DNA from 3 places in the Micrococcus sp. IITD107 genome. Region 2 is predicted to be linked to each of the others. Evidence: predicted binding sites of a transcription regulator. Region 2 holds the regulator's gene; each other region holds the start of a gene.
What was found. Region 2 encodes LexA, which represses DNA repair genes until DNA is damaged. Its sites were predicted from a motif close to TCGAACANNTGTTCGA; they were not measured.
Positions count from the first base shown of each region.

Region 1: ACEXHE_RS06840 (HNH endonuclease signature motif containing protein) is a predicted target of LexA. The motif match lies at 3,367-3,382, and genes of this name have one in related genera.
Region 3: uvrA (excinuclease ABC subunit UvrA) is a predicted target of LexA. The motif match lies at 2,186-2,201, and genes of this name have one in related genera.

Region 1 covers NZ_JBHFFN010000002.1:534,932-544,877, reverse strand. Annotated here, with positions in the region: gene ACEXHE_RS06850 (cysteine desulfurase family protein) at 1-280, opposite strand, end outside; gene ACEXHE_RS06845 (diacylglycerol/lipid kinase family protein) at 309-1,394, opposite strand; gene ACEXHE_RS06840 (HNH endonuclease signature motif containing protein) at 1,512-3,329, opposite strand; gene ACEXHE_RS06835 (hypothetical protein) at 3,599-4,546, opposite strand; gene ACEXHE_RS06830 (DnaJ domain-containing protein) at 4,676-5,743, shown strand; gene ACEXHE_RS06825 (tRNA (cytidine(34)-2'-O)-methyltransferase) at 5,746-6,291, shown strand; gene ACEXHE_RS06820 (anti-sigma factor domain-containing protein) at 6,348-7,931, shown strand; gene ACEXHE_RS06815 (PIG-L deacetylase family protein) at 7,952-8,719, opposite strand; gene ACEXHE_RS06810 (S1C family serine protease) at 8,793-9,946, opposite strand, start outside.
Region 2 covers NZ_JBHFFN010000001.1:106,277-116,222, forward strand. Annotated here, with positions in the region: gene hflX (GTPase HflX) at 1-566, shown strand, start outside; gene ACEXHE_RS00510 (ATP-dependent DNA helicase) at 563-2,692, shown strand; gene lexA (transcriptional repressor LexA) at 2,670-3,428, opposite strand; gene ACEXHE_RS00520 (LysM peptidoglycan-binding domain-containing protein) at 3,662-4,000, shown strand; gene ACEXHE_RS00525 (Ig-like domain-containing protein) at 4,112-9,946, shown strand, end outside.
Region 3 covers NZ_JBHFFN010000001.1:507,425-517,370, reverse strand. Annotated here, with positions in the region: gene uvrA (excinuclease ABC subunit UvrA) at 1-2,032, opposite strand, end outside; gene ACEXHE_RS02480 (GntR family transcriptional regulator) at 2,255-2,656, opposite strand; gene ACEXHE_RS02475 (MBL fold metallo-hydrolase) at 2,816-3,496, shown strand; gene ACEXHE_RS02470 (DEAD/DEAH box helicase) at 3,554-6,232, shown strand; gene ACEXHE_RS02465 (alpha/beta fold hydrolase) at 6,229-7,659, shown strand; gene ACEXHE_RS02460 (TerC family protein) at 7,741-9,000, opposite strand; gene ACEXHE_RS02455 (hypothetical protein) at 9,306-9,946, opposite strand, start outside.

The DNA.
Region 1 (9,946 bases), on a different contig from region 2:
GGGTGCGGTTCGGGTCCTGGGACCGCCGCGCCCAGTAGAGCCCCTTGAGGGCGAGGTTGTCCGCTTCGGTCCCTCCGGCGGTGAGGATCACCTCGGAGGGGTGTGCCCCCACAGTGGCGGCGAGGGCATCGCGCGCATCCTCCAGATGCAGCTGAGCGGACCGTCCGGAGCGGTGCAGTGAGGAGGGGTTGCCGAGACGCCGCGCGGCTTCGGTGTACGCCTCGAGCGCCACCGGCCGCATTGGGGTGGTGGCGGCGTGATCGAGGTAGACGCTGTTCATCCGCACCGGCCCAGTCTAGGGTTCCCGGTCATCTCGTCCCCTGACCCACGAGCAGGAGCAGCGCTCCCGGCGCAGCCGTGATCCGCACAGGAAGTCGGCCGATCGCCTCCCCATCGCCATGGACGATCGGCAGGGATGCCGCTCGGCGGTCTCCCCGGGTGTGAGTGATGGGCCCTCCGCTCTCCTCATCCGATGCCGCCACCTCCACGGTCTGCACCTGCGCCAGACGCACTTCCGGGACGGTGGCATGGCCGCCGGAGAATACGCGCGGAAACACCTGGAGGAATCTCGCCGGGCGCATGGCTGGAACCCACAGGGTGTCGATCAGGCCGTCGTCCACGCTGGCCCCGGGGGCAGCCTTCATCCCGCCGCCGAAGTAGGAGCCGTTCAGCACGCTGAGCACGAAGGTGCGTTCGGTCCCCACCTCGGTGGTCCCCTGCTGGTCCGTGGTGGAGACCGTGAGGGCCGGTGCGGTGTACCGCCACAGCTCCTGGAGCACGGCCACCACGTAGCGTGCACGTCCGGTGGGCCAGCGCAGTGCATTGGCCCGAGCGTTGACCACGGCGTCGAACCCCAGGTTGACCCCTGATGCCACCCAGCGCACCTCCACAGTGGTCTCCTCCGCCGCGGTGCTCGGCGAGGGAAGCGGACGCAGTTCCACTCTCGCCAGGTCCACTCTGCGGGGACCGGTGACGAGTGATGTGATGATCTGTTCCGCTGCCATGCGGACGGACAGTCGATCCACGCCGAAGTTCCTGGCGAAATCGTTTCCCGTTCCGGCTGGAACCAGGCCGAGGGGGATCTCGGTCTCTGCGAGGACGTTCACCGCAGCGTGGACCATGCCATCGCCGCCCACGACCACCACAGCGTCAGGTCGTTCCTGCTGGATGCTCGTACGGAGCGCATCCGTCAGGTCGCCGTGGGTGACCACACCGTGGGCGGGCACTCGGCTCACCCCGGTGACCGCCTGCGGGGCCGGGTCCACCACGCGGACATCGGCACCGGCACTCCTGAATCGGGCCACCGCCTCAGCCCCTGCACCGGCACCGCGGCCCGACCCAGATGCCGGATTGATGAACAGCAGCAGCCGCTGCGACGTGGCGGGATGACTCATGCCCTCATTATGGTGACCTGCTCCTCCCGGCTTGCTCCGCGGTGTCCGTCATGCCGATCTCATCCCCCGCGCGCTCATCCACGGAGTGGACGAACGTCCCTGAACGCGCGCCCCGCCTCACCATGGTGGTTCTGGGTGGTCGGCCCAGTACTGGTTGCGGGTCAGCTCCGGCTCAGCACCGGTCCTCGAGCTGGCCTGCATGCTCCGGGCGGTGGGGCTGGTGTCTTCGAACCAAGGGATCCCGTGGCGCATATGGATCCGATACTGGTCATGGTGCACCGCCTGGTGGTGGTGCTCGCACAGCAGCACCCCGTTCTCCACCGTGGTCGGACCCCCATGCTCATAATGCTGAACATGATGGACCTGACAATAGGTCGCCGGCTGCCCACACCCCGGAGCAGCACACCCCCGGTCCCGGGCAATGATCGCCCGCCGCAACGGAGCCGGGAACACCCTCCGAGCCGGCCCGGCATCCACGATCTGCCCCTGAGCCCCCAACACCACCGGCAGGATCTGCCCATCACAGGCCCACGCCCTGATCACCCTAGGGTCAATCGGACCAGAGAACCCCGCCGTCGACACCAAAGACCCCCGTAAGTCCACCCCACCGGCCGGTGGCTTCCCCGGAGACTCATACCCGGGCTCCCCTGGTCTGAGCAGCTCCGTCGGGATTTCAGGTCGTGGTGGTGGGTCGGGGTGGTCCAAGAGTCTGCCGGCCAGGGTGTCGTAGTCGATCACCGCCATCACCTGCGGGGCATACCCACCGGTGCCCGGCAACCCCGAATCCTTGATCCGCAACGCCGCAGTCAGGGCGGTGATCACCGCATCGACCTGACGACGATTCCGCTCCTCACCCCGCTCCACCCACGGAGCCAGATCAGCACAGAACACCTCGTCCTCAGTGGCCCGGTCCTGTTCTTCTGCGCCCTGCGTGGCCTGATCAAACAAGGTCAATGGATCTGGCGACAACCCACCGTCCTGACCAGCAGGCCCACCACCAGCGGCCTGTTGGTTCTTCCGCGCCCGCGGATTGGCACCGGCCGAAGCAACGGTCTTGAAGATCTCATGCTGGGCCTGGGTCAAGAACAGGTGCCACAGGAACAACCCGTTCTCCTCCCGCACAAACCGGGCAGCACGCCCCTGATGCACCACGCCCTGGGGTGGCTCACCGGTGGTGCGCTCCAGGGCCTCGGTGAACCGGATCAGCCAGCGCTTGCACACCTGGACCATCACCCCCGGACACTCCCGACGCGCCCGACCCATCAACTCCACCTCACCCGCAGCCACCTGCTGCTCCACCCAAGATCTCGACGCCCGCGCCGTGGCCGCCGCCGCGCGCCGGGCCTGGCCCAGAGTCCGAGTGATCACATCCACCACAGAAGGGCCCACCGCACCCGACCACAACGCACCAGAAACCTCACCCAGAGTGGTGTTGTACGGCGTGCCGTCCGCAGACGGCACCGGAGCCAAGTGGTGGGCGGCCCGGTTATCCCGCTCCCGGGTCTGCCGGGCCGGTGTGTGATGGGTCTTCTCCACGAAATCAGCCGAGGACCGGAACCCGGTCTTGCCCTGAGGCAGACCCAACCATCGGTGCCGGGCCTGAGGATCCTCAAACACCCGGGCCGTATGACCAGCCACCGCCGTCGCCGCACCCTCCACCACCCGCACCAGAGCAGCCACCTGCTCCTGCACCGCCGGCAACGTCACCGCCTCGGCCGCCAAGTGTTCCTGTGCCTCCGGCGAGGCCTCAGCTGGGTCCACCACCGGATTCAACGACTCCACAAAGTCCGGGCGCGCGAGGCGCCCCGTCAGCTCTCGAGTCAGGTGCCGAGTCAGCGACAGCAGCTCACCCAGACACAGAGCAGAGGCATCGACATGCTGGGCCGAAGTCAGCACATCTGCTACCTCATCCACCACCACTGCCACGACCACCACCACCTCCTCCAGCCGACCTCACGAGAACCCGTTCTCCTCGTACTGATATTCGAACACACCGCCCAGACACGTTAAGGCCCAGATCAGCCGATCGGGGATGAGAACGACGAACACGTCACCTGTGCAGGACTCGGAACCGAGTCATGGAATCGCTCACGGGCGCACGTGAACGAGCAGGATGCAGGCGAGTGGCGGGGATTGAACCCGCACTCCCCCAGGGCACCACCATGCGGCGGAGGCGGGAGGTCCCACGGAGACCAGATCCCCCGTCAGACAGACGGCGAGCGCCCGTTCACAGAATCGCTGAAGGGTCCCAACTCAGCGTCAGGGCGGATCGGCAGCGCCTCCAGGTCCGGATGCGAGCACAGCGCCCGGATCAGGTCCCACGACCCGGCGACCAGCGTCCAGCAGTCGTCGATCTCGGTGGCCATCGTCCAGGCCCGGTCCGGCGGCCATGCCAGGTTCGGCCACAGACGCACACCCTCGCCCGACAGGTCCGCCCGCGCACCCCACACGGGATCGCGCAGGCGAGAACCGTCGTCGCCCACCAGCAGGTACCTCCGGTACCCACCGATCACACTGAGCAGCCCCTCACCGGTCCGCAGGGCTTCCGCGGCGCTGTTCCCCAGCGGATGCCCGACGAAGTCACCTTGACCGCCGGCACCAACACCCGCAACGGAATCCACGCCGACGCTCAAGGAGTCCTTGCCCTCCCAGAGGCCCAGCACCAGGTCCACGGGTGTGGAGGTGTGAGCCAGCAGCACGTCCGCGAGCGCAGCAGCCCCCGGTCCGATGAACTCCCCGTCGGACACCTGGCCGTACTCCAGCCCCGGGCAGCTCCGGGAGGTGGCAAACCCGCCGGCTTCACCGCGGGCGAGGTCGGCCCACTGAGCAGAGGCGTGCACCTCGGTCCCCTGATCCGCCGCCACCTCCGCCCAGGTGGTCATCCCGTCTGCCATGGCACCGGGCTCAGTCGGCACGCGATCTGGCACCAGCCCGAGTGACTCCACGCATCGAGCGTTCGCCGCCGTCCACTCGCACGTCCAGGGGACGGGATGGAAGATCCGCGCGAAGGCCTCGTACGGCTGTGGCCGTCCTCTCGGCACCACGCGCGTCACCTCGTGCCGGAGCTGTGCGCCCTCAGCCAGCTGCTGAGCCAGCCAGGCCCCGGCAGATGGATCGAGGAGCGTCACCGGCACACGGCCTGAAGTGGTCATGGCGTCAGTATGCCCTGCCCCCTCCGCCACCATCCGCCCGGGAGACTCCCCGGTAGTCTGGACGGGCGTTCCGTCCACCGGACGCTCCAGCAACGCGCCCCGCCTGGCCGCTCATCCGAAGGGAGCCCCGTGCCCGACCACGGCTCGCGCCACCGCTCCCAGCACCAGTCGAGCACCCAGCGTTCGGCCTATGAAGTCCTCGGCGTCCCCTTCGACGCGGACGAGGCTGCCCTGAAGGCGGCCTGGCGCAAGGCCGCCCGCCGCACCCATCCGGACCACGGCGGCGACCCTGCCGAGTTCCGTGCGGTCAGCGACGCCTGGCAGCTGGTCAGCACACCAGAGGCCCGCCGCGCCTACGACCGCAGCTTCGCCAGCGCCTCGGTCCGCGGCGCCCCCACCGCCTCGCACCGTGGCCCCGCATCCGGCAGCGCTGCCTCCAACCCCTTCACCACCGGGCCCACCAGCACTGCTGGGTCCTCTGGCGTGCGCAGCGAGACGAGACGTCCACGCCAACGCTGGAGCCCGACGTCGGGCCCCTCCTCCCAGCGCAACGGCGCCTCAAGCCCTGCCGTCACCTATCACCCCCCGCTCAGCGAGGACGGACCGCTCGACGCGGAGCGCAGCGCCCAGCAGATCCACGGCGCTCCCCGCAAGCGCGGCATCCTTCCGGCCGGCGCTCGGCTGGTCCGTGAGGCCCGCACCATCCGCGTCCTGCAGAACCAGGTCCTCAACGCCCTCCCGGCGGCCCGCCTGATCACCGGCCTCTCGCTCTCAGCGGGACGGGTCAGCTCCGGCGCCATCGATCACGTGGTGCTGTGCGGAGACCGACTGGCCGTGGTGGGCTCACTCCAGGTGCCGGACGGGGTCTACCGCTGGGACGGGGCTGAGCTGTGGAAGGGAGACCGCCCGGTCAGCCCACCCTCGCTCGCACCGGCCATGGTCGCCCTGCAGCGGGCGTTCCCCGAGTGCACCGTGGGCGGCTTCGTGCTGGTGCTGGCCAGCGAGGACAACCCCCATGCGCCGATCATCGAGCTGGACCGCACCCGCTCCTTGGAGACGGACGCCGCGTTCCTCACCGATCCCCCGGCCAACGCCCTGCAGCTGGGCCGGGACCTGAAGATGTTCCTGGGCACCGGATCCCAGGCCCATACCGTGGACCGCCGGGTCCTGGCCCGACTCCTGGGAGCGATGTACTGACCATGAACCGCCAGAACCCCCACCTGACCGCCCCGCGCGAGCCTGCCCCCGGCACGCCCGGTTTCCGCATCCTCTTCCACACCCCGGAGATCCCCGGGAACACCGGCAACGCCATCCGCCTGGCGGCCATCACCGGGGCCGAGCTGCACGTGGTGGAGCCCTTGGGATTCGACCTCTCCGACGCCAAGCTGCGCCGAGCCGGGCTGGACTATCACGACCTGGCTGTGCTCACCATCCACCCGGACCTGGACGCCGCCTGGACCGCTCTCACCCCGCCGGACGCCCCGGCCCGCGTCTTCGCCTTCACCGCCCACGGAGACACCCTCTACACGGACGTGGACTACCGCCCAGGCGACGTCCTGCTGTTCGGCCGCGAGTCCACCGGCCTGCCGGACGAGGTGCTCGCCGACCCCCATGTCACCGCCCAGGTCCGCCTGCCCATGCAGCCCTCGCGCCGCTCCCTGAACCTGGCCAACACCGCCTCGATCGTGCTGTACGAGGCCTGGCGCCAGCACGGTTTCGCCGGAGCCGGCCCCGCCCAGCCCTGACCCCCGCCGCGTGGCAGCCCGCCGAGCGCGCCACTTCTTCCTATCCTGGAGAGACCATGGACAAGCGCACTCCCGGTGGCCCCGGATCCTCCTCCTCTGCTGGCGTCCCGACGACGGCCGGCACCGCCCAGCATCAGCGCACCGGTGCCTCCGCATACGGCGATCTTCCGGGGCTGGACGAGCTGCTGACACTGGCCGCCGAAGGCGATCAGGCCTCCTTCGCCGCGTTCTATGACTCCACGGCGCCCTGGGTCTACGGACTGGCGAGCACGATGTTCGCCTCAGACTCAGACGCCTTCGAGGCCACCGCCCTGACCTACCTGCAGGTGTGGGAGCAGGCCGGGGAACCGCAGTTCGACGACGACACCCCCGCAGCACGTCACCGGGCAGTGCTCAGCTGGCTGCAGGTGCTGGCCCACCAGACCATGACCTCGCTGCTGCGCCATGACTCCCTGCCGGGCGTCGGGGACGGGCTGCTGCCGGACCGTGCCGGACCGGCCCCGTTGGGCGAACGTGAACAGCTGGGCCCCCTGGAGGCATTGACCCCGGCGCAGTTCGCCGCACTGGACGCAGCCTGGTCAGGCGGACGCACCTACCGCCAGGTGGCAGAAGAGCTCGGCGTGGCCGTTCCCACGGTCAAGTCCCGACTGCGTGATGCCGTCCAGCGCATCTCGCACCGCTACCAGGAGAAGTTCCTGGGCCGTGTTCAGGAGCGGGACCCGGTCATGATGCGCGCGGTCACCCCGGAGATCGCCGCTCGGACGGGACGCACCCGGAACTTCACCCTGGACCTGGCCCAGGACGTGGAGAACGGCCTGGGCCGCGAGCTGGCGGATGTGGCAGCCCTGGACGCCCTGGACCGTGATGAGCTGTTCGCCCTCGAAGGGGCCGTGGACCGGCAGGGCCCGGAGAACGCCACCCTGTGGCGGGCTCGCCTGGAGACGGCGCGGCGCACCGTCACCTGGGCCTTCAAATCCCAGGCGACGGAGCCGCCGTCGGACCTGTTGGAAGATCTGCTGCTGCGCCTGCCGGCCCAGGACGTGGGCATGGGGCTGGTGGATGGGCTCGGTCCGTCTGAACCGAAGGACCAGGAGGGTCCGACCTCGGAGAAGAACCGCCCCCTGAAGAAGTGGATGCTGGTGGTAGCCGGTCTGCTGGTGCTGGCGCTCGGCCTGTTCATGGTGTGGCGGCTGATCGTGGGACCAGATGTGGTGGCCACGGTGGATCGGGCGGAGGACTCCTTCACCACCCAGGACTACCAGCTGACCGACGGCGGAGTGATGCAGGGGCATGTCTCCAAGGAGCGGGACATGGCGTATGTGACTTTCTCCGGCATGCCCGATCCCGGCGCTGGGCATGAGTACCAGCTGTGGCTGCACCCGGCCGACGGGTCCTCACCGGCCAGTCTGGGCACCTACGGGTTGGACGATCTCCAGGATCCGGTGACCTTCCGTGGACTCTCCGGCTACCAGGACCTGACGGTGACCGTGGAGCCGGACGGAGGATCCGAGGCCCCCACCACCCAGGCGCTGGGCAGCCTGGACCTGGTGCATCAGGTCACCCGGGGACTGCAGTACGGCGGGCACCCCAACAGCACTCCCCCCGCGACGAACAGCACGCCGGCCGAGGGGTCCGACTGACCTCCTGAGCAGGGGCCGTCTCAGAATCCGCTGATGGTGTCGGCGGCGTTGACCTCCACCAGATGGAACGCCTCGGCGTAGCGGACGGACTCGTCCATGGGTGCGGCTGCACCGCGGTGCAGCTCTGACATGGTCCCCAACACGAACTCCTCCATGCGAGCCACGTCCGGGTGCTGGGAGAGGTGATGACGCAGCGCGGCGAGCTTGTCCTGCTCGTGGCCGGTGACGTCCAGGAACAGGTTGTGGTGGATGTGAGGACCGCCGAAGAGCAGCAACCAGCGCAGATGGAACGGCTCCAGGCCCTGATCGAGCAGCTCAGGGTAGGCGAACGGGTTCTCCACGGCCGGGTAGCTGGCACGCACCACCGCCTCACCGGCGGCCAGGTGGTCCGGGTGGGAGCGCTGCAGCCGGGTCCAGTCCCGTTCCGGGTGCATGCCGATCACCAGATCCGGACGGTGCCGGCGCATCAGGGCCACGACCTGGGACTGCACGCGGTGGTTGGGCTCGAGGTACCCGTCCCGCTCCCCCATGAACTCCACGTCGCTCACACCCAGGTGGGCGGCGGCATCACGCTGCTCCTGGTGGCGCCGCTCGATGATGGTGTCGTGGGTGTGGGCATCGAAGCCACCGGCGTCGCCGTCGGTCATCACGCAGTAGGTGACCTCCACTCCCGCCCGGGTCAGTCCGGCAACGGTAGCGGCGGCGCCGAAGTCCAGGTCATCCGGGTGGGCACCGAATGCCAGGACACGACGCCAGCCGAAGCGTTCGGCTGCCTCGGCGGGGGTCATCAGGGGCGCATCAGGATTCACGATCACAGTCTCGGTAGCCACAGAGGGACCATACCGCCACCCCGAGTGTCACTCACTCATCTCCCTGCTGCTGCGCGGTCCCTGAGGCGAAGGTCACCTCAGCTGACTGCTCCTGTCCGTCGCGCAGGTAGTGCACGGTGGCGGTCCCGCCCTCCGGGTACTCCTTGACGATCGCCGTCAGGGACCGGCTGTCGCTGACCGAGCGGCCCTCCACGCCGGTGATCACATCACCCTGCTGCAGGCCGGCGTCCTCTGCCGGGGATCCGGGCACGACGTCGCGCACCAGGGCACCGGCACTGAATCCTCCTGAGGCGGCACCGCCGGGACCCTGCTGCTGGGCCGGGCCCTGTTCGGCGTCGGGGCTCGGCTGGGACTGCCCCTCCGGTACGGCCGGCTGGGCCGTGACCGTCACGCCGAGCAGTCCATGCGTGGCTTCCCCGTGCTCGATCAGGTCCTTCGCCACGCGCTGGGCGTAGTCCACGGGGATGGAGAAGCCCACGCCGATGTTCCCGGCCTCGCCGGAGGCTCCCCCGGCGGAGGCGATGGCCACGTTGATGCCGATCAGCCGTCCCTGGGCGTCGAGCAGCGCGCCGCCGGAGTTGCCCGGGTTGATGGCCGCATCGGTCTGGATCACGTTGATGTAGATGGAACCCTGGGAGCGCTGCTGGGGCATGCCCGGGATGCGGAACTCGAACTCACCGGGGCCGCCCGGCCCGGACTGGTCGTTGTCCTCCGGGACGGCTGAGGAGGCCACGGAGATGGTGCGGTCCAGGGTGGAGACGATCCCGTCGGTGACGGTCCCGGTCAGTCCCAGGGGCGCGCCGATGGCGATCGCCCGGTCTCCGACGTTCAGCTCTCCTGAGGAGCCCATCTCGATGGGGGTCAGCCCCTGAGCGTCGATCTTGACCACGGCGAGGTCCGAGTCGGGGTCCAGCCCCACGATCTCCGCCGCGTAGATCTGGCCATCGGCCGTCTGCACGGTGATGTTCGGGTCCGGCGCCTGGCCGCCCATGGTGACCACATGGGTGTTGGTGAGGATGTGCCCCTGATCGTCCAGGATCACGCCGGAACCGGACCCGGCGCCCTGGCCGTTCGTCACGGAGAGCGTGACCACCGAGGGGGCGGCCTTCGCGGCAGCCGCGGTCACGGCGGTGGCGTCCTCGCTGCGGTTGATGTCCAGGCCGGTGCCCTGCTGGACCTGTTGAG
Region 2 (9,946 bases):
TCCGCAAGGCGGTCACCCCGGACGGCATCGGCTACACGCTCTCGGACACGGTCGGCTTCGTCCGGTCACTGCCCACCCAGCTGGTGGAGGCTTTCCGCTCCACTCTGGAGGAGGTGGCCGACGCGGATGTCATCCTGCACGTGGTGGACGCGTCCCATCCGGATCCGGAGGGCCAGATCGCCGCCGTGCGTCAGGTGTTCACCGATGTGGATGCCCGCCGGATCCCGGAGATCATCGTGCTGAACAAGGCCGATGCCGCGGACCCGTTCGTGATCGCCCGCCTGCGTCAGCGTGAGCCGCGCTCCGTGGTGGTCTCGGCGCGCACCGGTGAGGGGATCGACCAGCTGGAGCAGATGATCTCCGAGGCCATCCCGCGGCCGAACGTCGCCTTGGACCTGCTGATCCCGTTCACCCACGGAGAGGTGGTCTCACGACTGCACTCACCCGAGGCGGAGATCATCTCCGAGACCTACGAGGCCGAGGGGACCCGGCTGCGCGTGCTGGTGCGGGAGGACATCGCCGACGAGCTGCGTCCCTACATCCAGGGCAGTGGCCCCGCCGCATGACCTCGAGCAGGACCCAGCAGGGCACAGAGGCGCATCAGCCGCCGGAGACCGAGCCCCGTACGGACGCCGAACGCGAGGCGCTGCGCCTGTTGGACGCCGCTGTGGAGGCCCTGGGCGGGCAACGGCGGGACGGGCAGCGGCGCATGGTGGTCGAGGTGGCCCGGGCCCTGGAGACGGGCACCCACCTGCTGGTCCAGGCCGGCACCGGCACCGGCAAGTCGCTGGCCTACCTGGTGCCCGCCCTGCGGCATGCCGTCGACGCAGAGAAACCGGTGGTGGTGGCCACCGCCACGCTCGCGCTGCAGGCACAGATCATGCACCGGGACGCGCCGGCGCTGCTGGAGGCGCTTCAGGGCGAGCTGCCGCGGCCACTGGACGTCGCCCTGGTCAAGGGGCGGGCCAACTATCTGTGCAAGCACAAGATCGAGGGAGGATTCCCGGACGAGGACGGTCAGACGCTGTTCGGGATGGCCGACGACGGTGAGGCCATGACTGGGATGGCGGCCGCGAGCACGGATCCCACGACCCCGCTGGGGCGTGAGGTTCGGCGCCTGCGCGAATGGGCCGAGGAGACCGAGACGGGTGACCGGGATGACCTGGACCCGGGAGTCTCCGACCGGGCCTGGCGGCAGGTCTCCGTCTCGGCAGTGGACTGCATCGGACCTCAACGGTGCCCGATGGCCGAGGAGTGCTTCTCCGAACGGGCGCGGTCCCAGGCCGCTGACGCCGACGTGGTGGTCACCAACCACGCCATGCTGGCGATCAGCGCCTTCGAAGGGCTCGCGGTGCTCCCTGAATTCGATGCGGTGATCGTGGACGAGGCGCACGAACTGCAGGACCGAGTCACCGGAGCGGTGACCGGACAGCTCTCCGGAACCATCGTGCAGGCCGCTGTCTCCTCCGTGCGCCGGCACACGGCTGCGGCCGTGGAGGACCTGTCCCAGGCCGGAGCCGCGCTGGATGCGGCCTTCGCCGCCACGCCCACCGGGCTGCTGCCGCAGGGGCCCAACGAACTGCAGCAGAACGCCCTGCGCGCCGTCAGCCACGCCGCCCGGCAGGCACTGAGCGACTCCAAGCCCACTGGAGGGGCGTCGTCGGGAAGCGGGGAGTCCCCCGGGGGAGCGGACAGCGGCCGACAGATGGCCCGGGCCCGCCTGCTCACCGTCCTGGAGGTTGCCGACCGCATCCTGGCCGCGGTGCCGGACACCGAGCACCCTGAAGTGGTGTGGGCCAGTCGGCCCGGTCACTTCGAACCGGGCGTGGGATGGGTGCCCGGGGACGAGACCGCGCCTCCCGTGCTGTACGTGGCACCCCTGTCCGTGGCCGGGAAGCTGCGTGAGGGACTGTTCGGACAGGCGACGGGTGTGCTGACCTCGGCCACACTCGCGGTGGGGTCCTCCTTCGACCCGGTCGCCGGATCGCTCGGACTGATGGGGCAGGGAGCACCTCGGTGGACCGGAATCGATGTCGGCAGCCCCTTCGACTATCCACGTCAGGGGGTGCTCTACGTGGCTCGGCACCTGCCCCGTCCCGGTCGCACCGCCAGTCCGGAGTCATGGGACGAGCTCGAATCCCTGCTGCGGGCATCCCGCGGCGGGGCCCTGTGCCTGTTCTCCTCCAAGAGGGCCGCCGAGGATGCCGCTGAGGCGATGCGCACCCGGCTGGGGCCATCACCGCAGATCCTGTGCCAGGGGGACGCGACGCTGTCCGCGCTGGTCCGCCAATTCGCTGCGGAACCGGACACCTCCCTGTTCGGCACGCTCAGCCTGTGGCAGGGCGTGGACGTGCCCGGTGAGGCCTGCCGACTGGTGGTGATCGACCGGATTCCGTTCCCGCGCCCGGACGATCCGTTGGCCACGGCCCGCTCGCGGGACATCGCCCGTCATGGCGGCAACGGTTTCATGGCGGTGTCCGCCACGCACGCGGCCATCCGTCTGGCCCAGGGGGTGGGACGTCTGATCCGCACCCAGGAGGACCGCGGCGTGGTGGCCGTCCTGGACCCCCGGCTCGCGACCGAGCGCTACGGCGGCTACCTCCGCTCCACGCTGCCCGACTTCTGGGGGACCACCGACCCTCAGGTGGTCAAGGGCGTCCTGGAGCGGCTCAGAGGGCCCGCAGCACCGTGACGACCTTGCCCATCACGGTGGCGTGGTCGCCCAGGATGGGTTCGTAACTGCTGTTCTGCGGCAGCAGCCAGGTGTGTCCGTCCCTCTGGCGGAAGGTCTTCACCGTGGCCTCGTCGTCCAGCAGGGCCGCCACGATCTCACCGTTCTGTGCTGAGCTCTGACGCCGCACCACGACCCAGTCGCCATCACAGATGGCCGCGTCCACCATGGAGTCTCCCGAGACCTTCAACATGAACAGCTCGCCTTCACCGGTGAGCTGACGCGGCAGCGTCATGACGTCCTCGACCTGCTGGTCGGCCAGGATCGGACCACCTGCGGCGATCCGGCCGACCAACGGGACCGGCACGGCCGAGCCCTCGACGGCGGCCGTGTGCAGAGCGGTCACCGTGGCCCCACGGTGCTCGGTGGTCGAATCGCCCGGCTGGACGGAGCCGGATCCCAGAGGCGTGGATCCATGCTGCACGGGTGCGCCGTCGGCATCCAACAGCACCTCCATGGCCCGGGGTCGGCCGGGGTGGCGACGGATGTAGCCCCACTTCTCGAGCTGGGAGAGCTGGTGGGTCACCGAAGACAGGGACGCCAGTCCAGCGGCGTCGCCGATCTCGCGCATGGACGGTGGATAACCCTGGTGGGCGATCGCCGTGCGGATCGATTCCAGGATCGCCCGCTGGCGCTCCGTCAGGGGGTGCGGCCCCTGTCCATCGGTCTGTGCCTCGGCGCTGGTCCGGCCTGCCATAGGGATCGTCCTTATCTCGTCCGTGCTGCCTGGTGATGTGCTTCTCGGTCGGCCAGCGGTGGTTCCACTGCTGCCTGACCGTTGGATCTGACGCTACGTGAGCGTGGCCCCAGATTCAAAGATATGTTCGAACGTGTCTTGTCCGCGTTCGAACGGATGTGCTAGAACAGGAACACGTCATCCGAACATGCGTTCGATGCGTCCGGACCTTCCGGGCAGAAAGGCTGATCACCATGAGCACCACCCGTACCGCGACCGACATCCGTCTGAACCGTCGAGGCCGCTTCTTCCTGCACGGACTCCCGGTGATGATCCTTGCCGTCCTGATCACCGCAGCCGCGGTCTTCTTCGGATCCACGGCCCTGACCCCGGCCGCCGCCTCCGGCGATCAGGCTCCGGCTGCCGTGGAGACCCATCTCGTCGGCTACGGAGAGACGCTGTGGTCGATCGCCGGTGAGATCGCTCCGGAGCGTGATAGGACGACCACCATCGAGCAGATCGGCGCCATGAACTCTCTGACGGACAGCGAGCTGCAGCCCGGTCAGCTGCTCTACGTTCCGCAGTTCGGCTGATCTCCGAGGGCGGATCCGGGTCGGATCAGGCGGGGGCCCCACTCACCTACACTGGATGAGGCGACCGTGGGTGCGGTATGTCATCAGTCTGATGGGGGAGGACCGACACCGATGGGAGCATGGGGCCGGGGCTGGCGGGGAGCATCGAAGCCGGCGGCCTTCTCAGCGGTCGGAGCCCTGGTCATCGCCGGATCTGTCCTGTATCCCGGCATGGAGACGGCGGATCTCGACCTCCACGATGGAGCCATCTGGGTCACCAAGGAGGACAACGGGTTCATTGGGCATCTGAATCATTCCTCCCACATCCTGGACGGAGGATTCCGCGCCCCCTTCGAGAACTACTCGCTGCACCAGCAGGACGACCACGCCGTCATGGTCGATCCGGCCAGCGGTGCCCTGGTCTCCATCGACGCCTCACTGATGTCCTCAGGCGACCAGACCATGCTCCCGGCCACCGAGCACTTCGCACTCGGCGGGGGGTCCTTCTCAGCCAACTCGGCCGAGGACGGGACCGTCTTCGCGGGGACCTTCACGCCAGCTCCCGTCCTGTCCTCGGAGGACCCGCTGTATGAGGCCGACGGCGCCGTGGCCAGCACGACGACGACCACGGGGACCGTGCTTGTCGCTGACCTCGCCTCCGCAGAGCTGATCAGCTTCGTCGCCTCCGAGGACGACAACGCCTGGGAGGAGTCCTCTCGCGAGTCGCTGACAGCGCTCGCCTCGATGACCTCCCCGGTCGTCACAGCCGTTGGAGACACCGGCGTCGTCGTGGATGCCGACTCCGGGACGGTGGTCTGGCCTGGGGGTCAGGTCCAGGACGACCGCCTGGTCGGGGCCGTTCCCCAGCCGGCCGGACCGAACTCCGGTGTCGTGGGACTGGCCACGTCTGCCGAGCTGCTGAGTGTGCGACTGGAGAACGGATCGGTCACCTCGGTGCCCCTGTCCGCGCCGGACGACGCTGCCGCCGGGGCCCTTCAGCCGGGCGGATCCGCAGACGAACGCACGATCACCGCACCGGTCTTCGCCGCCGGCTGTCTCCATGCGGCATCACGGTCCACCGGCTACTACCTGCGGGACTGCGCGGGCGACCATGATGATGAGATCGTTCCCATTCCAGAACTCTCAGGATCCGGCTCCCTGGTCTTTCGCGTCAATCGTGACCAGGTGGTGCTGAACGACACCGGCGAGGGAACCACCTGGATGGTGTTGGACCAGATGAAGGTGGTCTCGAACTGGGACGACCTGGAGCCCCCGAAGGGGAAGGGCGAGGACACCGAGGAGGAGTCCGACGAGGTCACCCAGCAGACGGCTCTGCCGGAGCGCCAGGAGGAGAACCGGCCCCCCGTGGCCGTCGATGACAGCTTCGGTGTGCGGGCGGGGCGGACCACCCAGCTGCCGGTGCTCTTCAACGACTCCGACCCGGATGGGGATGTCCTGGTCGCCCGGATGGTGGGCGAACAGCCTGGCATCGGAACCGTGCAGCGCATCCTGGACGGCGTCGGACTGCAGATCGTGGTGCCCGAGGACGCGACCGGGACGGCGACGATCCGCTATGAGGCTCGGGACGGTCGTGCTGACGGCGTGGATGATGCCGAGGTCAGGCTGCGTGTGGTTCCAGAGTCGGAGAACTCCGCACCGACCCAGGAGCGGGTGCCGGTGCTGCGGGTCCCCGCCGGAGAATCCGTCTCGGCTCAGGTGCTGCCGGACTGGATCGATCCCGACGGAGACGACCTGCAGCTGGTCGGTGCCACAGCGCCGGACGATGACGCCGTCCGCACTCGCCCAGACGGCCAGTTCACCTTCCAGGACAACTCCGGTGAGGCTGGACTGCGTGAGGTCGAGCTCACGGTCTCGGACGGGAGGGAGACGGCGACCGGCAAGGTGCAGATCGAGGTCCTGGAACGGGGTAGTGTCGAGCCGCCGGTCACCTTGGCCGACCACGTGACCGTCCAGGTCGGACAGGTCGCCACGGTGACTCCCTTGGCCAACGACCAGGATCCCCTCGGCGGATCGCTGCGTCTGGCGTTCGTCCAGCAGGTGCCGGCATTGGACATCGCCTACTCGGCGTCCGGGGGGACCGTCCAGATCTCCGGGGATTCCCCGGGCACCCACTACCTGGAGTACATCGCCGCCAATGAGCTGGACTCTGCCCCGGGCCTGATCCGGGTGGACGTGGTGGACAGCGACGAGGACAGCGGACTCCCCGTGGCCGTACGTGACACCGCCCTGCTGCCGGCAGGAGGGGACGTGCTGGTGAACGTCCTGGGCAATGACACCGATCCGTCGGGCGGGATCCTGGTCGTCCAGGGCGTCCGACCGGTCACCGGCGACTCCGGTGGAGCCGCACCCATCAAGGTCGCCGTCGAAGACTTCAACCACATTCGGGTGGTGGACACCGGTGGGCTGGCCCGCCCCATCATCTTCACCTACGAGGTCTCCAACGCCCAGGGCACCTCTCTGGGCGAGGTCACCGTCGTCCCGCTTCCCCAGCCAGAGGTGCTGGAGCCCCCAGTGGCTGTCCCGGACACCGCGGTGGTCCGGGTGGGCGACGTGGCCACGATCGACGTCCTGGCCAATGATGTGCACCCCAACCAGGAGGACCTCATCCTTGAGCCGGAGCTGGCCGAGGCGCCGTCTCCGGAGCGTCTCGACGCCTTCACCTCCGAAGGGAAGCTGCGAGTCCAAGCCGGGAACGACCCCGGAAGGACCCAGGTCTCCTACACCGTCCGTGGTCCGGACGGCCAGAGGGCCTCGGCAGTCGTGGACATCACCATGGTCGCCATGGACCGTGCGAACAACTCTGCCCCTGTTCCGCCCACGGTGCGGTCTCGGGTGTTGGCAGGCGAGTCCGTGTCCATCCCCATCGCCCTCGAAGGATCTGATCCGGACGGCGACTCGGTCACCCTGGTCGGCGTGGACTCGCCCCCGAAGCAGGGCTCGGTGCGCATGGAGCAGGGCCGCCTGGTCTACCGCGCGGCGGACGACTCCGCCGGCACCGACACCTTCACCTACCTGGTGACCGATCGTCTCGGTGCCACTGCGGTCGGAACGGTCTCGATCGGCATCGCCCGGTCCCTGGAGGTCAACCATCCGCCCGTCGCCCTGGACGACTCCGTCGAGGTCAGACCCGGGCGCACCTTCACCACCAACGTGCTGGCCAACGACGCCGACCCGGACGGAGACCAGGTGGCGCTGGTGCGTGACGGATTCACCCCCAGCATCCCGGAGACCTCCATCGAGATCATCGAAGGCCGGGTCCAGGTCACGGCGCCCGAGGAACCGGGCTTCCTCAACATCACCTACACGATCGCCGACCCGGCAGGAGCCCAGGACACGGGCAACCTGGCTGTGACCGTCAGCCCGGAGGCACCTCTGCTGTCGCCGATCGCTCGGGATGATGTCCTGGGACACGAACAGATCGCCGATGAGGACCAGGTCGTCGTCTCGGTCCTGACCAATGACGAGGATCCCGACGGTGCCGTCGGGGACCTCACCGTGACCGTGGACGATGCTGCGGCGGAGGCCGGGGTGCAGGTCGACGGCCAGGACGTCGTGGTCCCCGTCGGCTCCGGAGCCCAGACGGTGAAGTACACGGTCACCGACATCGACGGGAATGTCGGCCACGCCTTCATCCTGGTCCCCGGCAACGACAACAGGCCGCCGTGGCTGGTGACGGGGGAACCGCTGCAGGTCATGGCAGGGGAGTCCCTCGACGTGGACCTCGAGGACCATGTCGGCGTCCGAGACGGCCGTCGTCCCCGGCTGACCGAGGACTCCTCCGCCACTGCGGCTCCCACCAGTGCCTCGCTGGAGGTGCGGTCTGCCACGACGATGGCGTTCACCGCGGCCGAGGACTTCTCCGGGAACGCCTCGGTGAACGTCACCGTCACCGACGGCGAGAACGGCACGGATCCGAACGGCCTGGTCTCCACGCTCTCGATCCCGGTGACGGTGCTTCCCCGGCCCGAACAGAACAACCCGCCCAGGGTGCAGTCCACCCAGATGCAGATCGAACAGGGCGGGGATCCGGTGACCCTGGACCTGGCACCGCTGGCCAGCGATCCGGACGGGGATGACCTGAGCTTCGCGCTGGGGGAGCGCTCTGGGGATCTGGCGGCCACGCTGGAGGGGACCGTGCTGACGGTGACTCCGGCCGCCAATGCACGGAGAGGCGGGGCCGGATCCGTGGACTTCACGGTCACGGATGGGAACTCGGACCCGGTGGCGGCCAGGGTGTCGGTCGCCGTCGTCGGGACCTCACGCGAGCTGCCCCGTGCCATCGCCGATCTCGTCCAGGACGCCCGGTCCGGCGATCCGGTGGTGGTGCCCGCGCTGGAGAACGACGTCAATCCGTTCCAGGGCGAGGCCCCGTTGACCATCGTCGACACCCAGGTCGTGGTCGGCGAGGGCACTGCAACCACTGATGGCACCACGGTGACGGTGACGCCTGGCGCGAGCTGGTCCGGGCGCATGAGGGTCACCTACACCATCCAGGACATGACCCAGGACCAGGCGCGGCAGGCCCGTGGTGAGATCACGGTGGTCGTCAAGGGTGCGCCCGGCGCCCCCGGGGTGCCTCGCATCGAGGGGATCGACGACGGCCAGGTCTCCCTGTCCTGGGCTGCTCCGCCCGACAACGGCGCGCCGATCACGGGATACACCGTCACCGACACCACCACCGGCAGGACACAGGCCTGCAGCTCCACCACCTGCACCATCACGGGACTGGAGAACGCGGTGGAGCACCGGTTCACGGTGACGGCGACGAACGAGGTCGGTGAATCCGATCCTTCGGGAGCCTCTGCCCCGGCTGTCCCGGATGTGCGACCGGAGATGCCCGCCGCCCCGTCTGCGACGGCCGAGGACGGACGGGTCGACCTGACCTGGACGCCGCCGGCGAATCGCGGATCGGCGATCACCGAGTACCGTGTGCAGATCTCACCGGCGCTCTCCGGGGGCGCGACCCGCAGCACCGGGGCCACCACGTCGCTGCGGTGGGACGGTCTGGGCAACGGCGTGCCCTACCGGTTCCGGATCCAGGCACTGAACCAGGCGGACGAACCCTCGGAATGGTCTCCGTGGTCGGTGGACGTCACCCCTGCGGGCAAGCCGTTCGCGCCGGGCACGCCCACGGCCGCCCGAGATCAGTCCGTCGTCGATGGCGGTGTGGTCCGGGTGGCGTGGTCGGCGGCCGATGACAACGGCGCCCCCTTGAGCGGGTACACGGTGACCGCCTACGCCGGGAACTCCGTGGCCGGCACTCGGCAGGTCGGGGCCGGGGCCACCTCGCTGTCCTGGTCCGGGCTGGAGAAGTCCACGGCCTACCGCTTCTCGGTGACCGCCACCAACAGCAAGGGTGATTCCCCCTCGTCGGGGCAGTCCTCGGCAGTGACGCCGTTCGGACTGCCGGGTGCCGTGAGCAGTGTGCGCACGTCGGCGACCGGTCAGGACAACACCCTGAGCCTGTCCTTCTCCGGTGCCGCCGCCAACGGCTCGCCGGTCCGGTACGAGTACTCCCTCGGCGGCGGGTGGACGAGTCTCGGTGCGGCCACCTCGGACACCATTCGGGTTCCGGCCAACGGGTCCACCTACACCGTCTCGGTGCGCGCGGTGAATGAGGCCGGCTCCGGCCCGACGGCTTCCGCCACCACAGTGGCCGCCTACGGGCCGTACGCCATGCCGCAGATCGCCGCCTCGTCTCACCAGGGCGGCGTGAAGTTCAGCTGGAACCCGGACACGGTCCGCGCGGGCAACGGCCGTTCGGTGACGTTCGCCGTCACGGTGAACGGCTCCAGCGTTCCCAACTCCGGCTCCTATGAGTCCCCGCAGACCAAGACGGCAACGGACTATCGGATCCAGATCCAGGTCTGCGCCGCCGGCGGGGCGGACTGTCAGGTGGCCGGCCAGTCGGCGCGTTCCGAGCCGATCCCGGACCCCACGGCGCGT
Region 3 (9,946 bases), 400 kb from region 2:
TCTCGTTGACCAAGGTGGACTTGCCTGAACCGGAGACACCCGTGACCGCGGTGAACACGCCCAGGGGCACCTCCACCGAGACATCCTGCAGATTGTTCTCCCGGGCCCCGACGACGGTCAGCTTCCGTTCCGGATCCAGCGGCCGGCGCTGGGCCGGGACGGGGATGGAACGTCGTCCGGACAGATAGTCGCCGGTGATGGACCGCTTGTTCTTCTTCAGACCGGCCAGGGACCCGGAGTGCACGATCTCTCCACCGTGCTCGCCGGCGCGGGGGCCGATGTCCACGATCCAGTCCGCCTCGGCGATGGTGTCCTCGTCATGCTCGACCACGATCAGGGTGTTGCCCAGGTCGCGCAGGCGCAGCAGGGTCTCGATCAGGCGCCGGTTGTCCCGCTGATGCAGACCGATGGAGGGCTCGTCCAGCACATACAGCACTCCCACCAGGCCCGAGCCGATCTGGGTGGCCAGACGGATGCGCTGGGCCTCACCGCCGGAGAGGGTGCCGGCCGGGCGCTCCAGGTTCAGGTAGTCCAGTCCCACGTCCAGCAGGAAGTGCAGGCGGGCCAGGATCTCCTTGAGGACCTGATCGGCGATCTGCAGGTCCCGCTCGCTCAGGTCCAGCCCCTCCAGGAAGTCGATCATCTCCGGCATGGGCAGGTTCGAGGCCTCGGCGATGGAGCGTCCACCGACCAGCACGGAGAGCGAGGTGGGGTTCAGCCGGGTGCCGTTGCAGGCCGGGCAGGGGATCTGCCTCATGTAGGACTCGTAGCGGTCCCGGGCCTGATCGGACTCGGTCTCCAGGTGCTTGCGGTGGATGTAGTCCACCACGCCCTCGAACCCCTGCGTGTACTTGCGCTCCCTGCCGAAGCGGTTGCGGTACTGGACCACCACCTTGTAGTCCTTGCCGTGCAGGATCGCGGTGCGGGCCGTCGTCGGGAGATCCTCCCAGGGCGTGTCCATGGAGAAGCCGAGCTCCTCGGCCAGACCGGACATCAGGCGCTGCCAGTACTCCGAGGTGGACTTCCCCATGGACCAGGGCGCCACGGCGCCCTCGCTCAGGGCGAGCTCCGGGTTGGGGACCACGAGCTCCTCGTCCACCTCCAGACGGGTGCCGATGCCGGTGCAGGTGGAGCAGGCGCCGAAGGGGTTGTTGAAGGAGAAGGAGCGCGGCTCGATCTCATCGATGGTCAGCTGGTGGCCGTTGGGGCAGGAGAGCTTCTCCGAGAACGAGCGGTAGCGCGGGGTGCCCTCGGCGTCCACCGCATCCCATTCACCACTGTTGGCCTTGCCGGGATCCACCTGGGCGTCCACGTCCACGAAGTCGATCACCACGAGGCCGTCGGCCAGCTTCAGGGCGGTCTCCACGGAGTCGGTCAGCCGCTGGCGGATCCCCTCCTTCATGGCCAGGCGGTCCACGACGACGGCGATGGTGTGCTTGACCTGCTTCTTCAGCTTCGGCGGATCGGAGAGCTGGATCTGTTCGCCGTCCACGATCGCCCGGGAGAAGCCCTGGGTCGCCAGCGAGGAGAACACGTCCACGAACTCGCCCTTGCGGCCGCGGGCCACCGGGGCCAGCACCTGGAAGCGGGTGCGTTCGGGCAGGGCGGTGAGCTGGTCCACGATCTGCTGCGGGGTCTGGCGCGAGGCCGGCTCGCCGCATTCAGGACAGTGCGGGACGCCGATGCGCGCCCACAGCAGCCGCATGTAGTCGTACACCTCGGTGATGGTGCCGACGGTCGAACGCGGGTTGCGGTTGGTGGACTTCTGATCGATGGAGACCGCTGGGGAGAGCCCCTCGATGAAGTCCACGGCAGGCTTGTCCACCCGGCCCAGGAACATGCGGGCATAGGAGGACAGTGACTCGACGTAGCGACGTTGCCCCTCGGCGAAGATGGTGTCGAACGCCAGGGAGGACTTGCCCGAACCGGACAGTCCGGTGAAGACCACCAGCGAGTCCCGGGGGATGTCCAGGTCCACGTTCTTCAGGTTGTGTTCACGGGCCCCCTGGACGACGATCCGATCCGGATCGATGCTCTTGCCGCCGGACGCCGGACCTGAGGCGAGGCCGCGTCCCCGCCCCGACGTCTGGGCGGCTCCGCGGTCAGCGGTGGAGGTGCGGGCGGTGGACGGGGATGACTTCTGACGGGATGCGGACACGCCCTCCACTGTATTCCAGCACCCCTGTCGAAGTCATGTTCGAATCCGGTGGATCCGGCATCTTCCCGGGCGTGCTTCGCGCAGGGCGGAACAGCGTCAGCGCGGTCCGCCAGAGCCGAACACGGACTCTAGCTGCCGGACCGCCTGAGCGCGACTGAATCCCAGGGATCGTGCCCGTTCGGCATACACCTGGGCGGCCTCCAGCAGGTGCCGACGCGACTCGTCTCCATTGTGGGCCACCACCGTGCCCAAGCGAGGCCGTGCCGTGACCACGCCGGCCTGCTCCAGCTCCTTGTACGCGCGCGCCACGGTGTTGGCGGAGACGCCCAGGCCCGAGGCCAGCGCCCTCACCGTGGGAAGCCGCGTGCCCACGCCCAGCCGCTGCTGCTGGATCAGCTCGAGCAGACCGGTGCGCACCTGTTCGAAGGGCGGGACCGTGGAGTTGGTCTTGATCGTCAACGCGTTCAGAAGCCAGACCGGGATCTCCGTGGTGGTCATCTCTCCGGTCCTCCTCCAGGCGGCACCCGCACCACCTGGCGCGAGCAGGGCAGTCAGTCCTGCCCAGTCTAAAGAGGTTTCGCCTTCAGGCCAGAAACAGATGCCAGCAGTCGGTGCTCTCTTGCCCCCGGGCAGGTGTGCGTCCCTAGACTGTCCCCCATGCCCACAGCTTCCTCAGCGATCCAGCTGCTCCATGACCTGCCCCGTGTGACGATCCGTCAGCGCTCGGTCTCGGAGATGGACAACAACGTCTACCTCATCACCTCCAAGACCTCCGGCGTGCAGGTCTTGATCGACGCGGCGGCTGAAGCTCCCGCGATCGGCGAGCTGATCGAGTCGGCGCGTGAGGACACCCCGTGCGCACTGCGCCTGACCACCGTGATCACCACCCACCGGCACTGGGACCACATTCGGGCATTGGCCGAGGTGGTGGAGCAGACCGGTGCCGGCACCGCCGCCGGCGTGGACGACGCTGAGGCGATCACCGAGGAGACCGGCGTGGCCCAGAAGGGTCTGCTGCAGCACGGCGACACCGCCACCTTCGACGGGATCAGCCTGCGCGTGGTGGGCCTGCGCGGACACACCCCCGGCTCTGTCGCCCTGGTCTACGAGCCGGAGGACGGGGCACCGATCTGCTTCAGCGGCGACTCCCTCTTCCCCGGAGGGGTGGGCAACACCCAGCAGGACCCCGACCGGTTCGCCTCACTGTGGACCGATGTGAAGGAACGCCTCTTCGACGCCTACCCCGATGACACCGTGGTCCATCCAGGACACGGCGCCTCCACCACCCTGGGCCAGGAACGTCCCCACCTGCAGGAGTGGCGCGAGCGGGGCTGGTGACCCGGCGATCCTGGCGCCGCGGCGGATGGTCTCCGCCCGCCCACTAGGCTGGCAGGGATGCTCCTCACCGACCTGCTTCCCCTGCCCCATACCGACGACACCGGCACCGATCCCACCATAGGCACCCCCGAGCCCGATGCGGTCTACGATGCCTTCCTGCACTGGACCCGGCAACGGGAGATCACGCTCTATCCGGCCCAGGATGAGGCGGCCATGGAGCTGGTCCAGGGCCACCACGTCATCCTGGCCACCCCCACCGGGTCGGGGAAGTCGCTGGTGGCCGTGGCCGCCCATGCCCACGGGCTGGCCATCGGACGTCGCAGCTACTACACCGCGCCGCTGAAGGCCCTGGTCTCGGAGAAGTTCTTCGCCCTCGTCGAGATCTTCGGCGCGCAGAACGTGGGGATGGTCACCGGGGACTCCTCGGTCAACGGGGATGCGCCGATCATCTGCTGCACCTCGGAGATCCTGGCCAACCTGGCCCTGCGCCAAGGGTCGGGCCTGGAGGTGGGACCGGTGGTGATGGACGAGTTCCACTTCTACGCCGACCCGCAGCGTGGCTGGGCCTGGCAGGTCCCCCTGCTGGAGCTGCCCCAGGCTCAGTTCCTCCTGATGAGCGCCACCCTGGGTGACACCACCCGCTTCGAGAAGGACCTGCAGGAGCGGACCGGACGCACTGCTGTCACCATCGCCCACGCCGAACGGCCCATCCCGCTGAGCTATGAGTGGTCGGAGCAGCACGTGCAGGATGCGGTGGAGGAACTGGTCACCACCCACCAGGCACCGGTCTATGTGGTCCACTTCTCCCAGCTGGACGCCGTGGAACGAGCCCAGTCCCTGTCCTCCCTGTCGATCGCCACGCGGGAGGAGAAGGACCGCATCGCCGAGCGCATCGCCGGGTTCCGCTTCTCAGCCGGATTCGGCAAGACCCTGAACCGACTGGTCCGCGCGGGCATCGGCGTCCATCACGCCGGCATGCTGCCCAAGTATCGTCGCCTCGTCGAGCGGCTGGCCCAGGAGGGCCTGCTCAAGGTCATCTGCGGCACGGACACCCTCGGGGTGGGCATCAACGTGCCCATCCGCACCGTGCTGATCACGGCACTGAGCAAGTTTGACGGCGAACGCACCCGCCTGCTCAATGCCCGCGAGTTCCACCAGATCGCCGGTCGAGCCGGACGGGCCGGATTCGACACCGCCGGCACCGTGGTGGTCCAGGCCCCGGAGCACGTGATCGAGAACGCCCGAGCCCAGGCCAAGGCCGCCGCGAAGTTCGCCGGGGTCAAGGACGAGGCCGAACGGGCCAAGCGGATGAAGCAGTCCACCAGGTCCTCACCCAAGAAGACACCACCCCAGGGGTTCGTCTCCTGGGGCCGGGCCACCTTCGAGAAGCTGACCACCGCCGAGCCCGAGGCCATGTCCAGCCACATGCGCGTCAACCATTCGATGCTGCTGAACATCCTCGAGCGGCCCGGCGATCCGGTCATCGCCGTCCGACGGCTGCTGCGCAGCACGCACGAGACCCCTGCTCGGCAGGCGGCCCTGATGCGACGTGCTCTCGGGATCTTCCGTGAACTGCTGGCCACCGGCGTGGTGGAGAAGCTCCCCCAGCCCGATCCCGAAGGCCGCACGGTCGAGCTCACGGTGGACCTGCAGCCGGACTTCGCCCTGAACCAGCCGCTCTCCCCCTTCGCGCTCGCGGCCTTCGAGCTGCTGGACCCGGCAGATCCGGAGTACGCACTGGACATGGTCTCGATCATCGAAGCCACCCTGGATCCGCCACGCCAAGTCCTCTCAGCCCAGCTCAAGAAGGCCAAGGGCGAGGCCGTGGCGGCCATGAAGGCCGAGGGCATGGACTACACCGACCGGATGAACGCGCTGGACGAGATCACCTACCCCCAGCCGCTCGCCGAGCTGCTGGAGCAGCAGTTCGAGGTGTACCGAGCGCAGGCACCGTGGCTCAACGACTTCGAGCTCTCCCCCAAGTCGGTGGTGCGCGACATGTTCGAACGGGCCATGGGCTTCACCGACTACGTGAACTTCTACGGGATCGCCCGGTCCGAAGGCGTGCTGTTGCGCTACCTGACCGATGCCGTCAAAGCCCTGCGCCAGACCATCCCCCAGGACGCCCGCACCGAGGAGATCGACCTCATCCTGAGCTGGCTGGACGAGATGGTCAAGCAGACCGACTCCTCCCTGCTCGAGGAGTGGGAGGACCTGCTGGCCGGGGACATCGACGAGCTGAAGAAGGACCATGAGGCCCTCGAGCCCCCTGCTCCCCCACGCCTGACCTCCAACGTCCCCGTGTTCACGGTGATGGTGCGCAACGCCATGTTCCGGCGGGTGCGCCTGTTCGGTGACGAGCAGGACCGGGCCCTGGCCGAGCTGGACGCGCCCGACGGCGGCCCCTCACGGAACGCGGTCTTCTCACCGGATGACTGGGCGGACGCGATGGACGGCTACTTCGGTGACTACGAGGACATCGACGATGGGCCCGCGGCCCGCGGTCCGCAGTACTTCCGGGTCAACACCACGCCATCGCCGGAGCCGGGAGGCGGCGTGCCCGAGGGCGTCACCGGTCAGCGTTGGTGGGCGGTGCGGCAGATCCTGGTGGATCCGGAGGGCAATCTGGACTGGGGCATCAACGCCATGGTGGACCTGGACGCCTCGGACGAGTTCGCCCGTCCGGTCATCCAGGTGGTCTCCGTGGGCGCACCTGAGGCAGGCTGGGCGCTATGAGCCCTCAGCACAGCGAATTCCTCCCCGGCGATCCCCGAGGATTCGCCGATCCCACCGCGGCTGCGCATCGTGTCGGTCATCAGGACCGTCTCCTGGACGGCACCGCGATCACCGATCACTGGTTCGAGCTGCCCCTGGACCACGCTCACCCGGCGGGGAGGACGATCACCGTCTATGCCCGTGAGTACGTCCATGCCGACCACGCCGGGTCCGCAGTCTCCCCCGGGCATCAGGATCTGCCCTGGCTGCTGTACCTGCAGGGCGGGCCCGGCGGCCAGGGCGTGCGCCAGGCGCGCTTGGGCGGATGGATGAAGGAGGCCGCCCAGCGCTTCCGCATCCTGATGCTGGATCAGCGCGGAACGGGCCGTTCCACCCCGGTGACACGCCAGACCCTCCCGGCAGAGGGCAGCCCAGCACAGCAGGCCGACCACCTGGCGCATTTCCGGGCGCCCTCGATCGTCCAGGACGCGGAGATGATCCGCCGTGCCCTGGGGGCCGACCCCTGGACGGTGTTCGGCCAGAGCTTCGGCGGATTCTGCACGCTGAGCTACCTCTCCTGGCACCCGGAGGGCATGGCCCGTGGCCTGATCACCGGCGGACTGGCTCCGCTGGACGGAGCCGCCGACCGGGTGTACCGAGCGACCTACGCACGCATGAGGACCCGCAGTGAGCAGTTCTTCTCGGCTCACCCGCAGGACCGAGACCAGCTGGCTCGGGTGTACCGACGTGCCCGGACCGGCTTGGAGGTGCTGCCCGACGGCTCACCGGTCACCGTCGGTCGGGTGCAGATGCTCGGCATGCTCCTGGGCGGGAACACCCGGATGGACCAGCTGCACTATGTCCTGGAGCAGGCCTTCGCCGACGGCTCCACCGATCCCGGTTCAGACCGGGAGACCGCGCCGGAGGACCGGCCGCTCTCGGACGCCTTCCTGCACCTGCTCTACCAGCAGGTCAGCCGGGCCGCCAACCCGCTCTACCTGGTGATGCACGAGTCGATCTACGCCCAGTCGGCCGAGATGACCCACGGACGGGAGGCCACCGGCTGGGCAGCCCAGCGAGTCCTGGCCGAGCACCCGGACTTCGATCCGGACCGGGCCGAGACGCCGTTGTTGACCGGGGAGATGGTGTTCGACTGGTACCCGGAACTGGATCCGGCCCTGCAGCCGATGGCCGAGGTCACCGAGCTCCTGGCCCAGCGCACCGCCTGGGGCCCCCTCTATGACCTGCAGACCCTCGAGGTCAACACCGTTCCGGTCGCTGCCGCAGTGTACACAGACGATGTCTATGTGGACCGAGACCTGTCCCTGGAGACCGCCGGACGCGTCCGCGGCCTGCAGGTCTGGGAGACCGATGAGTACCACCATGACGGCATCGGCGACGACGGGCCGGCCATCCTGCGGCGCCTGCTGGAGATGACCGAGTCCTGACCCACACACAGAGACCCCATTGAGACGGCACAGGCCCCGGAGCGCGAGCTGCACTCCGGGGCCTGAACGGCAGGCGGTGGGTCAGACCTGGGGACCGCCGCGGTCCACGATCTGCTGAGAGACCGGCGCCGACTGCCCGGTCGCCTGAGCGGAGGCCAGGCGCGTCTCATGGGCGGTGCGGATGATCCGGGAGTAGCTGTCCTTGTGGTCGATCAGCTCGTCCCGGAACTTCTGGGGCACCTGCTCGGCGGCCTGGGTCCACTTGTCCATCAGGGCCTCGGCCTCGCGGCGGTCCTGCTCCGGGGACTCCTCGGCCAGCTTGGTGTAGCGGAAGGAGTAGCGCTCGGCGTTCTGCAGCGCCCGCAGGGCCTGTCCCTTGGGGCTGGAGAGCGAGACCACCACGGTGATCGCCAGGATGCCGACGACCACGAGCAGGGACATGGTGGTCGGAATGGTCTGGACCGGAACGTTCTCACCGTTGTTGATGAAGGGCAGGTTGTTGTCGTGCAGGGCGTGCAGCACGAGCTTAACGCCGATGAAGGCCAGAATGGCCGCCAGACCGTACGAGAGGTACACGAGGCGATCCAGCAGACCATCGATCAGGAAGAACAGCTGGCGCAGTCCCATCAGCGAGAACGCGGTGGCGGTGAAGACGATGTACGCCTCCTGGCTGACGCCGAAGATGGCGGGGATGGAGTCGAAGGCGAAGAGGATGTCGGTGGCGCCGATGGCCACCATGACCAGCAGCATCGGGGTCATCACCCGCTTGCCGTTCTCCCAGGTGAAGAGCTTGTCGCCGTCGTACTTGTCCGAGGCCGGGAGGATCTTCTTGGCCAGGCGGACCATGATGTTGTTCGCCTCGTCCTCGGAGTCGTCGTCATCGCGCAGCTCGCTGCGGAGCTGCTGACCGGCCACGAGCAGCAGGAACAGGCCGAAGAGGTAGAAGACGTCGGACCAGGCCTGGATGATCACCGCGCCCAGCAGGATGAAGGCGGTCCGGGAGATCAGGGCGAAGGTGATGCCGAACAGCAGCACCTTCTGCTGGTACTCGCGCGGCACCTTGAAGGAGGCCATGATGATGAGGAAGACGAAGAGGTTGTCCACACTCAACGCCTTCTCCAGGATGTAGCCGGTGTAGTACTCCACCGCATGCTGGGTGTCGCCGAAGGCGAAGAAGACGAGGCCGAACAGCAGGGCGATGCCGACGTAGATGGCGGACCAGATGGCCGCTTCCTTGATCGTCGGGATATGCGCCTTGCGCACGTGGAAGATGTAGTCGAAGGCGAGCAGGCCCACGATCAGTGCGATCGTGATACCCCAGGTGAGACCGTTGATCTCCATAGGCTGACAGACTTTCCGTGAAGAGGGTCCGGCTGTGCCTCGGTGCGCCGCCCCACGGATGGACATCAGGGCGAAGTGCACAGAGACACCCGGTCGGGTGTGTGCCGCAAGTCTCTCCGCCCCACTGTCCGCCGTTGCGTCCAGTGCTGGCCCCTGCGCCCGGCTGACCGCCGCCTCTCGGCTCGGCCCGCGTGCTGACGTCCGCAGTGTTCGGGATACTCCCCTACGCCGTGGGAAAGTCTACAGCCTGATCTGCGGGCCGCCTCGGACCGCCACCGCACAGAAACACTGATACTGAGGGATTATCAACTGATCTGCCAGAGCCAGAGCAGCAGCACGCCACCGGCGGCCAGCCCCCACGAGGTCAGCGAGCCCACCAGGAACTCCTCGGCGCGGCCACCTCGGCGACGGTCGGCGGAGATCTCCGGGAACCGCACGATCCCCTTGGCGGCCATCAGCGCTCCGATGATCCCTTCGGCGCCGGCCAGCGCCAGGCCGAAGACGAGGATCCGCTCCATGGGGCCGATGTACCGCCCTCCCTTGAGTTCGAGCTCCTCCTCGGAGCCGGAATCACCCGCGTCGGACGCCACCGCCGGGGGCGCGTCGGCATCAGCACGACCGGCCAGAGAGAGCACCGATCTGGTGATCCTGTTGCCGGACTCCGTCAGGAACAGCACCACCACGGCCCCAGCCGCCAGCACCGGGACGCCGGACGTCCCTCCCATCCGCCCGGCCAGCACATCCACCAGGGTCGAGACGGCCAGGATGGCCGACAGGACCGCGCCGGCCGATCTCCACCGCTCCTGCGTCCAGCCCCAGCCCACCATGACGGCCGCTCCCACGGCGGCCGGGAGCAGCCCGAGCGGGCCCATCAGCACGCCGCAGATCACCGCGACGACGGCCGTCACCACCACCTGGACCGTCACTCGGGCGGCCACGCGCCATG